DNA from 2 places in the Dactylosporangium sp. NPDC005572 genome. Region 2 is predicted to be linked to the other one. Evidence: riboswitches for the same ligand, from Rfam matches in the RefSeq annotation. Region 2 holds a riboswitch; the other holds the start of a gene.
The links. A riboswitch is a leader RNA that binds a small molecule or an ion and turns the genes downstream of it on or off. The one in region 2 is predicted to bind thiamine pyrophosphate.

Region 1 (3,970 bases), on a different contig from region 2:
ACGGGCTCGTCGAGGTGACGAAGCGGCCGTCCGGGGTGGGTCCGCCGCGCAAGTTCTATGCGCTCAACGACGCGGGGCGCGAAGAACTCGTGACGTTCTGGACGAAATGGGAGTACCTCTCATCGCGAATCGACAAGCTCAGGAAGGGCGGGAGATGAACTTCTGGGAGACCATCACGGGCAGCGACCTCACCAGGGAATGGAAGGCGTTCGAGGCCCGGGCCGAGGCATTGCCGGCCGACTACCGGGCGGCGTGGGAACAGATCAAGGTGCACCTCTCCCCCTACTCGGGCTTCACGGGCCGCAACCTGATGCCGATCCTCGACGGCGCCCTGGGGCTGCTCGAAGAAACGGCGGCGGACGGGCAGAGCATCGACCAGGTGCTGGGCGACGACATCGCGGGCTTCTGCGCCGCGCTGGCCGGCGGAGAAGGGGCCCGCACCTATCGCGACCGGTGGCGCGAGCAGTTGAACAGGAACGTCGCAAGGAAACTGAGCCGGCTGGGAGGCTGACGTGGGCATCCAGGACATCATCGAGGGCAAGAGGCAGTGGCGGGCGCACCTGGCGCGGGTCAAGGCGCTCCCACCGGACTACCAGATCGTCTACAAGGAGATGCAGCGGTACCTCTTCAAGGTCGGACCGGTCGACCTGCCGGACGGGCGCCTGCTCTCCGGGATCGTCGACTTCTTCGAAGAGGGCGTCGCGGACGGCAAGGGAGTCCTGCAACTCACCGGCAAGGACGTCGCCGCCTTCTGCGACGACCTGGTCAAGGACTCGCGCACCTACGCGGACCTCTACCAGGAGTCCCTCAGCCGGGAGCACGGCACGGCCGAGCGCTGACGCCCGTCGCGACCGGCCGCCTCGCCGTCGGGCAGAGGATACGACAATGCCCGTGCGGCTCGGCGGACTCCGACGCGTGCCGAATGGTCAGACGGCTCGAACGTTCTCCGCCTGGGGGCCCTTCTGGCCCTGGGTCACGTCGAACTCGACCTTCTGACCCTCGTTGAGCTCACGGTAGCCACCGCTCGCGATCGCCGAGTAGTGCACGAAGACGTCCGGGCCTCCGTTGTCCTGCTGGATGAAGCCGAAGCCCTTTTCCGAGTTGAACCATTTCACGGTACCGCTTGCCACGCGTTCCTCCTGGACAGTGTTACGCCTGATCGAGACGCGTATACCCGGCTGGTGACGACAGAAACCTGCGGGCTCCTGCCGGGTGACGTGCCGGTCAACAATGGGCGGAAGACCGGAAGCCGCCCCGTAGATCCGTCATGCTTGATCGATGATGAGTCGGGTCGGGCAGGCGTTGGCCGAGCTACGCCATGAGGTGACGACACCGGGCACCGGCCTGGACCGGCTCCGCCTCGTCGAGGTGCCGTCAGTACCCGAGGTACGGCTGTATCTGGCTGAGGACGCCATCGTGTGGTGGGCCAGGATGGAGGCGCAGGCCGGTGCGAAGCTACCGCCTCCGTTCTGGTCTTCCGCGTGGGCCGGGGGCAAGGCGATCGCCCGATATGTCCTGGACCATCCGGCGGCAGTGGCCGGCCGGCGGGTCCTGGATCTGGCTGCCGGCTCCGGCCTGGTCGCCATCGCGGCAGGAAAGGCCGGCGCGGCCGCGGTAACCGCGAACGACGTCGACCCGTACGCGGTCGCCGCGATCACACTCAATGCGAAAGTCAACGCCGTGCTCGTCACCGAGTGCCTCGCGGACCTGCTCGACGGGGACGGCGGCGACGCCGAGACGGTCCTGGCCGGTGACATCTTCTACACCGGGCCCATGGCTCAGCGCGTGCTGGCCTTCCTGGAACGCGTTGCGGCGCGCGGCGCCCAGGTGCTCGTGGGTGATCCGGGCCGGGAACACCTGCCCCGCGACCGCATGCAGACCGTCGCCACGTACCAGCTGCCGCTCGGGGACGGTTTCGCAGACGCCCAACTGACCCAGATGAGCGTGCTGCGCCTGCGCCGGTAGCACAACGATGCCTCTTTCGCTCACCCTCCATCGGCGCGCCGCCGGCGTAGCTTGGGCGGTAGGCCTACGAGACGTGCGGGAGAGCCCAGCTGGATGACAGTTGAGCTGAGAGGTTGAACGACCGAAAGGCCGAACGGCGATCCCCACTACCTGATCCGGGCAATGCCGGCGAAGGGAAACCGCCTCGTAGGTCTTTTGGCTGCCCGCCAGCCGGCCCGCGGTGCGGACGAGGCAGGGGATCCCGATGACCACCGGCCCCGCAGCGGGGTACGAGTTGCTGCCGCACACCGCCGACGTCATGCTCACGGCGTGGGCGCCGACCGCCGAGGAATGCATCGAGGCGGCGGTCCGGGCACTCGTCGCCTGCTTCGCCGACGTCCGTGCGGTCGGACCGGCCCGCCTGGTCGGCTTCGCCTGCGAGCCGGCACCCGACGACGAGCTCCTGGTGGAGGTGCTGGAGGAGGCCATCTACCTGCTCGACACCGAGGACGTGGTGCCGGTCCAGGTAGCGCTCGCCCGGACCGCGCGGGGCGGCCTGGCCGGTGACTTCGGCGTCATCGCGCGCTCGGACGTCCCGCTGGTGGGCCCGTTGCCGAAGGCGGTCACCCGTCACGGGTTACGGTTCGCACGGCACGGCGGTCTGTGGCGCTGTGCGGCCGTCATCGACGTGTGAACCGCTGCGATCCGCGCCGGCTCAGCCCTTCACAACACCGACCGGCACGAGCCGGGCCACCGGGTCGGCGAGACGGGCCCGCCGGCACGTCTCGACCACCTCGTCCACGTCCTTGTACGCCTCCGGCGCCTCCTCGGCCAGCCCACGGGCGCTCGCGCCGCGGACCAGGACGCCGGCGGCGGCCAGCTCGCGACGGACCGCCTCGACGGGGGCCTGCCGGACGACGGCGTGCCGGCTGAGAGTGCGTCCGGCGCCGTGGCACGCGGAGTGGAACGCCTGCCCACCGGCCACACCGACGAGCACATACGAGGCGGTACCCATGGAGCCCGGCACCAGCACCGGCTGGCCCACCGACCGGATCGCGTCCGACAGTTCAGGGTGGCCGGGTGGGAAGGCCCGTGTGGCGCCCTTCCGGTGTACGCACAGCTCCCGGGCCACCCCGTCCACGGTGTGCGTCTCCAGCTTGGCGAGGTTGTGCGACACGTCGTACAGCAGCCGCAGCTCCCCCAGGCCGGCATCGCGGAAGCAGCGCCGGGCGGCGTGGGTGAGCAGTTGCCGGTTCGCGCGGCCGTAGTTGGCGGCCGCGGCCATCGCGGCCAGGTAGCGCCGGCCCTCCGCAGACGCCACCGGGGCGCAGGCCAGCTGCGGATCGGGCACCCGGATGCCGTACCCGTCCATCGCGGACAGCATGACGCGGACGTGGTCGGAGCAGATCTGATGGCCCAGTCCCCGCGACCCGCAGTGGATCATCAGGCAGAGCAGGCCCGGCCGCAGGCCGACCGCGCCGGCCACCCGCTCGTCGTAGACGTGGTCGACCGCCTGGACCTCCAGGAAGTGGTTGCCCGAGCCGAGGCTGCCCACCTGGCCCCTGCCCCGGGCCAGCGCCCGCGGACCCAGGGCGCCGGGGTCGGCACCGGCAACCGCACCACCGTCCTCGCAGAAGGTCAGATCCGCCGGTACCCCGAACCCTCGCTCGACCGCATACGCCGAGCCACCGAGCAGGATCTCGTCCAGCTCGGTCGGGCGGACGGACGGCAGCACGCCGCCGCGGCCCATGCCCCGCGGCGTCGCCGCCCCGAGCAGATCCATCAGGCGTCCCAGGTGCGGCGCCGCGTCGGCACGGGTCACGGTCGAGGTGAGCAGCCGCACGCCGCATGAGATGTCGAAGCCCACCCCACCCGGGGAGATCACCCCGCCACGGGCCGGGTCGGTGGCCGCGACCCCACCGATCGGGAACCCGTATCCCCAGTGGATGTCCGGCATGGCGTACGACGCCTCGACGATGCCGGGCAGCGTCGCCACGTTCGCCACCTGCTGTAACGCCTGATCCCC
Region 2 (3,970 bases):
CGCTCGGCGTCGGCGGTGAAGAGGCGGTCGCCGGACGACGCCACCAGCACCGGGTCGACGACCAGCCCGGGCAGCCGCGGCGCGAAGCTGGCGACGAGGGCCACGGTCTCCGGGGTGGCGAGCATGCCGGTCTTGACCGCCGCGACCGGCAGGTCGGCGAGCACCGCGTCGAGCTGCTCGCCGACGAACGCGGCCGGCACCGCCGAGATGCCCCGCACCCCGACCGTGTTCTGCGCGGTCAGGGCGGTGATCGCGCTGGTACCGAAGACGCGGTGCGCGGCGAACGTCTTGAGATCGGCCTGGATCCCGGCCCCGCCACCCGAGTCGGATCCCGCGATGGTGAGCGCCACGACGGGGTTCATGCGGTCAGCAGCTCCTTCACGAACCGGGCCGGGTCGTCGGCGCGCATGACGGCGCCCATCACGGCGACGCCGGCCGCGCCCTGGTCGAGGCAGTCGCGCACCCGGGCGGGCGAGTCGACGCCGCCGAGCGCGTACACCGGGACGGACACCGCGAGCGCCATCCGGCCCAGGCCGGCCAGCCCGAGCGGCGGGCCGTAGCCCGGCTTGGAGCGGGTCGGGTAGATCGGCGACAGGGTCGCGTAGTCGACGCCGTCGTCGGCCGCGGCGACCAGCTCGGCCAGGTCGTGGCACTTGCGCAGCCGCGGCCCCTCCTCCAGCAGGAGCGCCCCGCCGGCCCCGCCGATCATGGCGCCGAGCCGGCCGGCGAGCTCCGCGCGCTCCCCCGCCGGCAGGTCGTCCTCGCGGAGCACGAAGATCCGCGCCCCGCCGTCGATCGCCCGGTTGACCACCTCGTCGAGCGGCCGGGTGGCCTGGCGGCGGTCGGTGAAGACGATGAGCCCGGGCGTCACCACGGCAGCCCGCCGGTGGGGCTCGACGCGGTGGCGTGCAGGCGGCGCGGGATGCGCCCGGCCGTGTACGCGAGCCGCCCCGCCTCGACGGCCAGCCGCATCGCCCCGGCCATCCGCGCCGGGTGCTCGGCCCGGGTGACCGCGGAGGCGAGCAGCACCCCGTCGCAGCCCAGCTCCATCGCGAGCGCCGCGTCGGACGCGGTGCCGATGCCCGCGTCGAGGATGACCGGCACACGGACCTTGTCGCGGATGAGCGCGATGTTGTGCGGGTTGCGGATGCCCATGCCCGAGCCGATCGGCGCGCCGAGCGGCATGACCGCGGCGCACCCGACGTCGGCGAGGCGCTGGGCGAGGATCGGGTCGTCGCTCGTATACGGCAGGACCGTGAACCCGTCCTCCACCAGCTGCGCGGCGGCCGCGGCCAGCTCGACGCCGTCCGGCAGGAGGGTGTCCTCGTCGCCGATGACCTCCAGCTTGACCCACGGGGTGCCGAACGCCTCCCGCGCCAGGTGGGCGAGCTTCACCGCCTCGGTCGCGGTGTAGCAGCCGGCGGTGTTCGGCAGGATCCGCACGCCGCAGCGCTCGACGACCTCGAGCAGCGAGGGCGCGGCCGGATCGAGCCGGCGCAGGGCGACCGTGACGAGCGCGGTGCCGCTGGCCCGGACGGCCGCCTCCAGCGCGGCGTGGCTGGTGGCCCCGCCGGTGCCCAGGATGAGCCGCGACGCGAGCGCCTCGCCCGCGATCTCCAGCGTGTCCCCGGCCGGCGAGGCCGGCCGCTCGGCGAGCTCAGCCACCCTGGACCGCCGTGAGGACCTCGACGTGGTCGCCGTCGGACGGGTGGGTGTCGGCCCACCGCGCCCGGGGCACGACGTCGCCGTTGAGGGCGACCGCCACCCCGCGCGGGTCGGGCCCGGCGAGCTGGTGCACGACGTCGGCGACGGTGATGCTGTCGTCGACGGTCGATGCGACGGCGTTGACCACGAGCTGCATACGGCTCACTCCTGCCTCCCTGCGCCGGCATGACCCGGATCAGGTTCGACGGTCGGGGGCTCACAGCCCCCCTCTCAGCCCGGTCACACCGGACTCCCGTGGGGTACGCCTCGACCATAACCCCGCCGCCCGGCTCAGGTAAAGCGGACCGCCCCGAACGGCGCCAGGTCGACATCGGTCGATCCCTTGGTGATCAGGTCGGCAATGACCTGCGCCGTCACCGGGGCGAGCAGCACGCCGTTGCGGTGGTGGCCGGTCGCCACCAGCAGGTCGTCACCCAGGTGACCGAGGATCGGGGCGTTGTCCGGGGTGCCCGGGCGCAGGCCGGCCAGGGTCTCGGTGAGGGCCAGCTCGGCGACGCCGGGCAGCAGGTCGGCGGCCGGTCGCAGCAGGTCGAGCACGCCCCCGGCGGTGACGGTGGTGTCGGCCCCCCGCTCCTCCTCGGTGGCGCCGACGACCAGCTCGCCGTCCGCGCGCGGCACGAGGTACACGTGCCGCCCCAGGGCGACGCCCCGCACGACGTGGCGGAGGAGCGGCTCGGCGGCCCGCAGCCGCAGCAGCTGACCCTTGACCGGGCGGACCGGCAGCCCGGTCAGCGCAGCAGCGCCGACGCCGTTGGCGACGACCGTCACACCGTCCCGCGGCTTGGAACGGATCATGGTCAGGTCGGTGACGTCCAGCGGCTCGACCGGGATCGGCAGCGTCCGCAGCGCGCGCAGGACCAGGCGCGGGTCGACCTGGTGGTCACCCGCCGCGAACGCGCCGCCCCGCACGCGCGGCGAGAGCAGCGGCTCCAGCTCGCGCAGCTGCCGGCCGGTCAGCGGCTCGATCGGCGTGCCCGCCCGCCGGTAGTACCCGACCATCCGCCGCACCTCGGCGAGGTCGTCGTCGGTGAGCGCGACGAGCAGGCTGCCCTCGGTGCGGTAGCCGACCGCCTGGCCGGTGGCCGTCTCCAGGTCGGCGGCCCAGGCCGGCCAGCGGCGCATCGACTCGAGCATGAGGGACTGGAGCGCCTCCTCGCCGAAGTTGGCCTCGGCGGTGGGCGCCAGCATGCCGGCTGCCACCAGCGCGGCGCTGCGGGCGGGGTCCGGGTCGTACAGGGTGACGTCCACGCCCCGCCGGTGCAGTTCCCAGGCGCAGGCCAGGCCGATCATCCCGGCGCCGACAATCCCCGCGGTCATGGGCGCACCAGCGCCGCGAACGCCGCGGCGGCCGCACCGGGGTCGGGCGCGGTGCTGACCGCGCCCACCACGGCGACCGCGTGGGCGCCCACCGCGAACAGCTCGGCGGCCCGCGCCGCGGTCACCCCGCCGATCGCCACCACCGGCACGTCCACGGCCTCCGCCACCGCCCGGATGCCGGCCGGGCCGATCGCGTCCGGCAGCCCCGTCTTCGTGGTCGTGGCAAACGCGGGCCCGACGCCGAGGTAGGTGGCACCGTCGGCGACCGCCCGGCGGGCCTGCGCGGGGTCGCGCGCGGTCGCGCCGAGGATCGCGTCCGGGCCGAGCACCCGGCGGGCGGCGGCGACGGGCAGGTCGTCGGCGCCCACGTGGCCGCCGTCGGCGCCGGCCGCGAGGGCCAGGTGCAGCCGGTCGTTGACCAGGCACACCGCGTCGTGCGCCCGGCACAGCTCCAGGATGCGCACGGTCAGCTCGTACGCCTCGCGGTCGGTGACGGCGTCCTCCGGGCGAACCTGCACGGTGTCGAACCCGGCCCGCAGCGCCGCCGCCGTGACGGCCACGGCGTCGCGACCGGGGCGGGTGTCGGTGATGAGATGCAGTCGTCCAACGGTGCGCACGGCGCTAGCTTTTCAGACATGCAACAGGTGCGACTCGGCCGGACCGGCCTGAAGGTCTCGGAAATCTGTCTCGGCATGATGAGCTACGGCTCCCCGAAGTGGCGCGACTGGGTGCTCGACGAGGAGGCCGCCGACCCGTTCGTGCGGCGCGCGGTCGAGGCCGGCATCACGTTCTTCGACACCGCCGACGTGTACTCGCTCGGCGAGAGCGAGGTCGTCACGGGGCGGCTGCTGGCGAGGTACTTCCCGCGGCGCGACGACTACGTGCTGGCCACCAAGGTGTGGAGCGCGATGAGCGACCGCCCCAACGA

Region 1: another riboswitch for thiamine pyrophosphate. It lies ahead of ABZS66_RS21145 (archease); the one in region 2 lies ahead of thiS (sulfur carrier protein ThiS).

What each region holds. Positions count from the first base shown of each region.
Region 1 is NZ_JBEXCY010000040.1:48,738-52,707, forward strand. It holds gene ABZS66_RS21120 (PadR family transcriptional regulator) at 1-158, shown strand, start outside; gene ABZS66_RS21125 (DUF1048 domain-containing protein) at 155-511, shown strand; gene ABZS66_RS21130 (DUF1048 domain-containing protein) at 513-839, shown strand; gene ABZS66_RS21135 (cold-shock protein) at 927-1,130, opposite strand; gene ABZS66_RS21140 (50S ribosomal protein L11 methyltransferase) at 1,282-1,965, shown strand; TPP riboswitch at 2,033-2,159, shown strand; gene ABZS66_RS21145 (archease) at 2,210-2,638, shown strand; gene ABZS66_RS21150 (RtcB family protein) at 2,660-3,970, opposite strand, start outside.
Region 2 is NZ_JBEXCY010000274.1:9,121-13,090, forward strand. It holds gene thiD (bifunctional hydroxymethylpyrimidine kinase/phosphomethylpyrimidine kinase) at 1-362, opposite strand, end outside; gene ABZS66_RS55750 (thiamine phosphate synthase) at 359-871, opposite strand; gene ABZS66_RS55755 (thiazole synthase) at 868-1,620, opposite strand; gene thiS (sulfur carrier protein ThiS) at 1,658-1,861, opposite strand; TPP riboswitch at 1,860-1,970, opposite strand; partial or broken gene thiO (glycine oxidase ThiO) at 2,017-3,042, opposite strand; gene thiE (thiamine phosphate synthase) at 3,039-3,659, opposite strand; gene ABZS66_RS55775 (aldo/keto reductase) at 3,678-3,970, shown strand, end outside.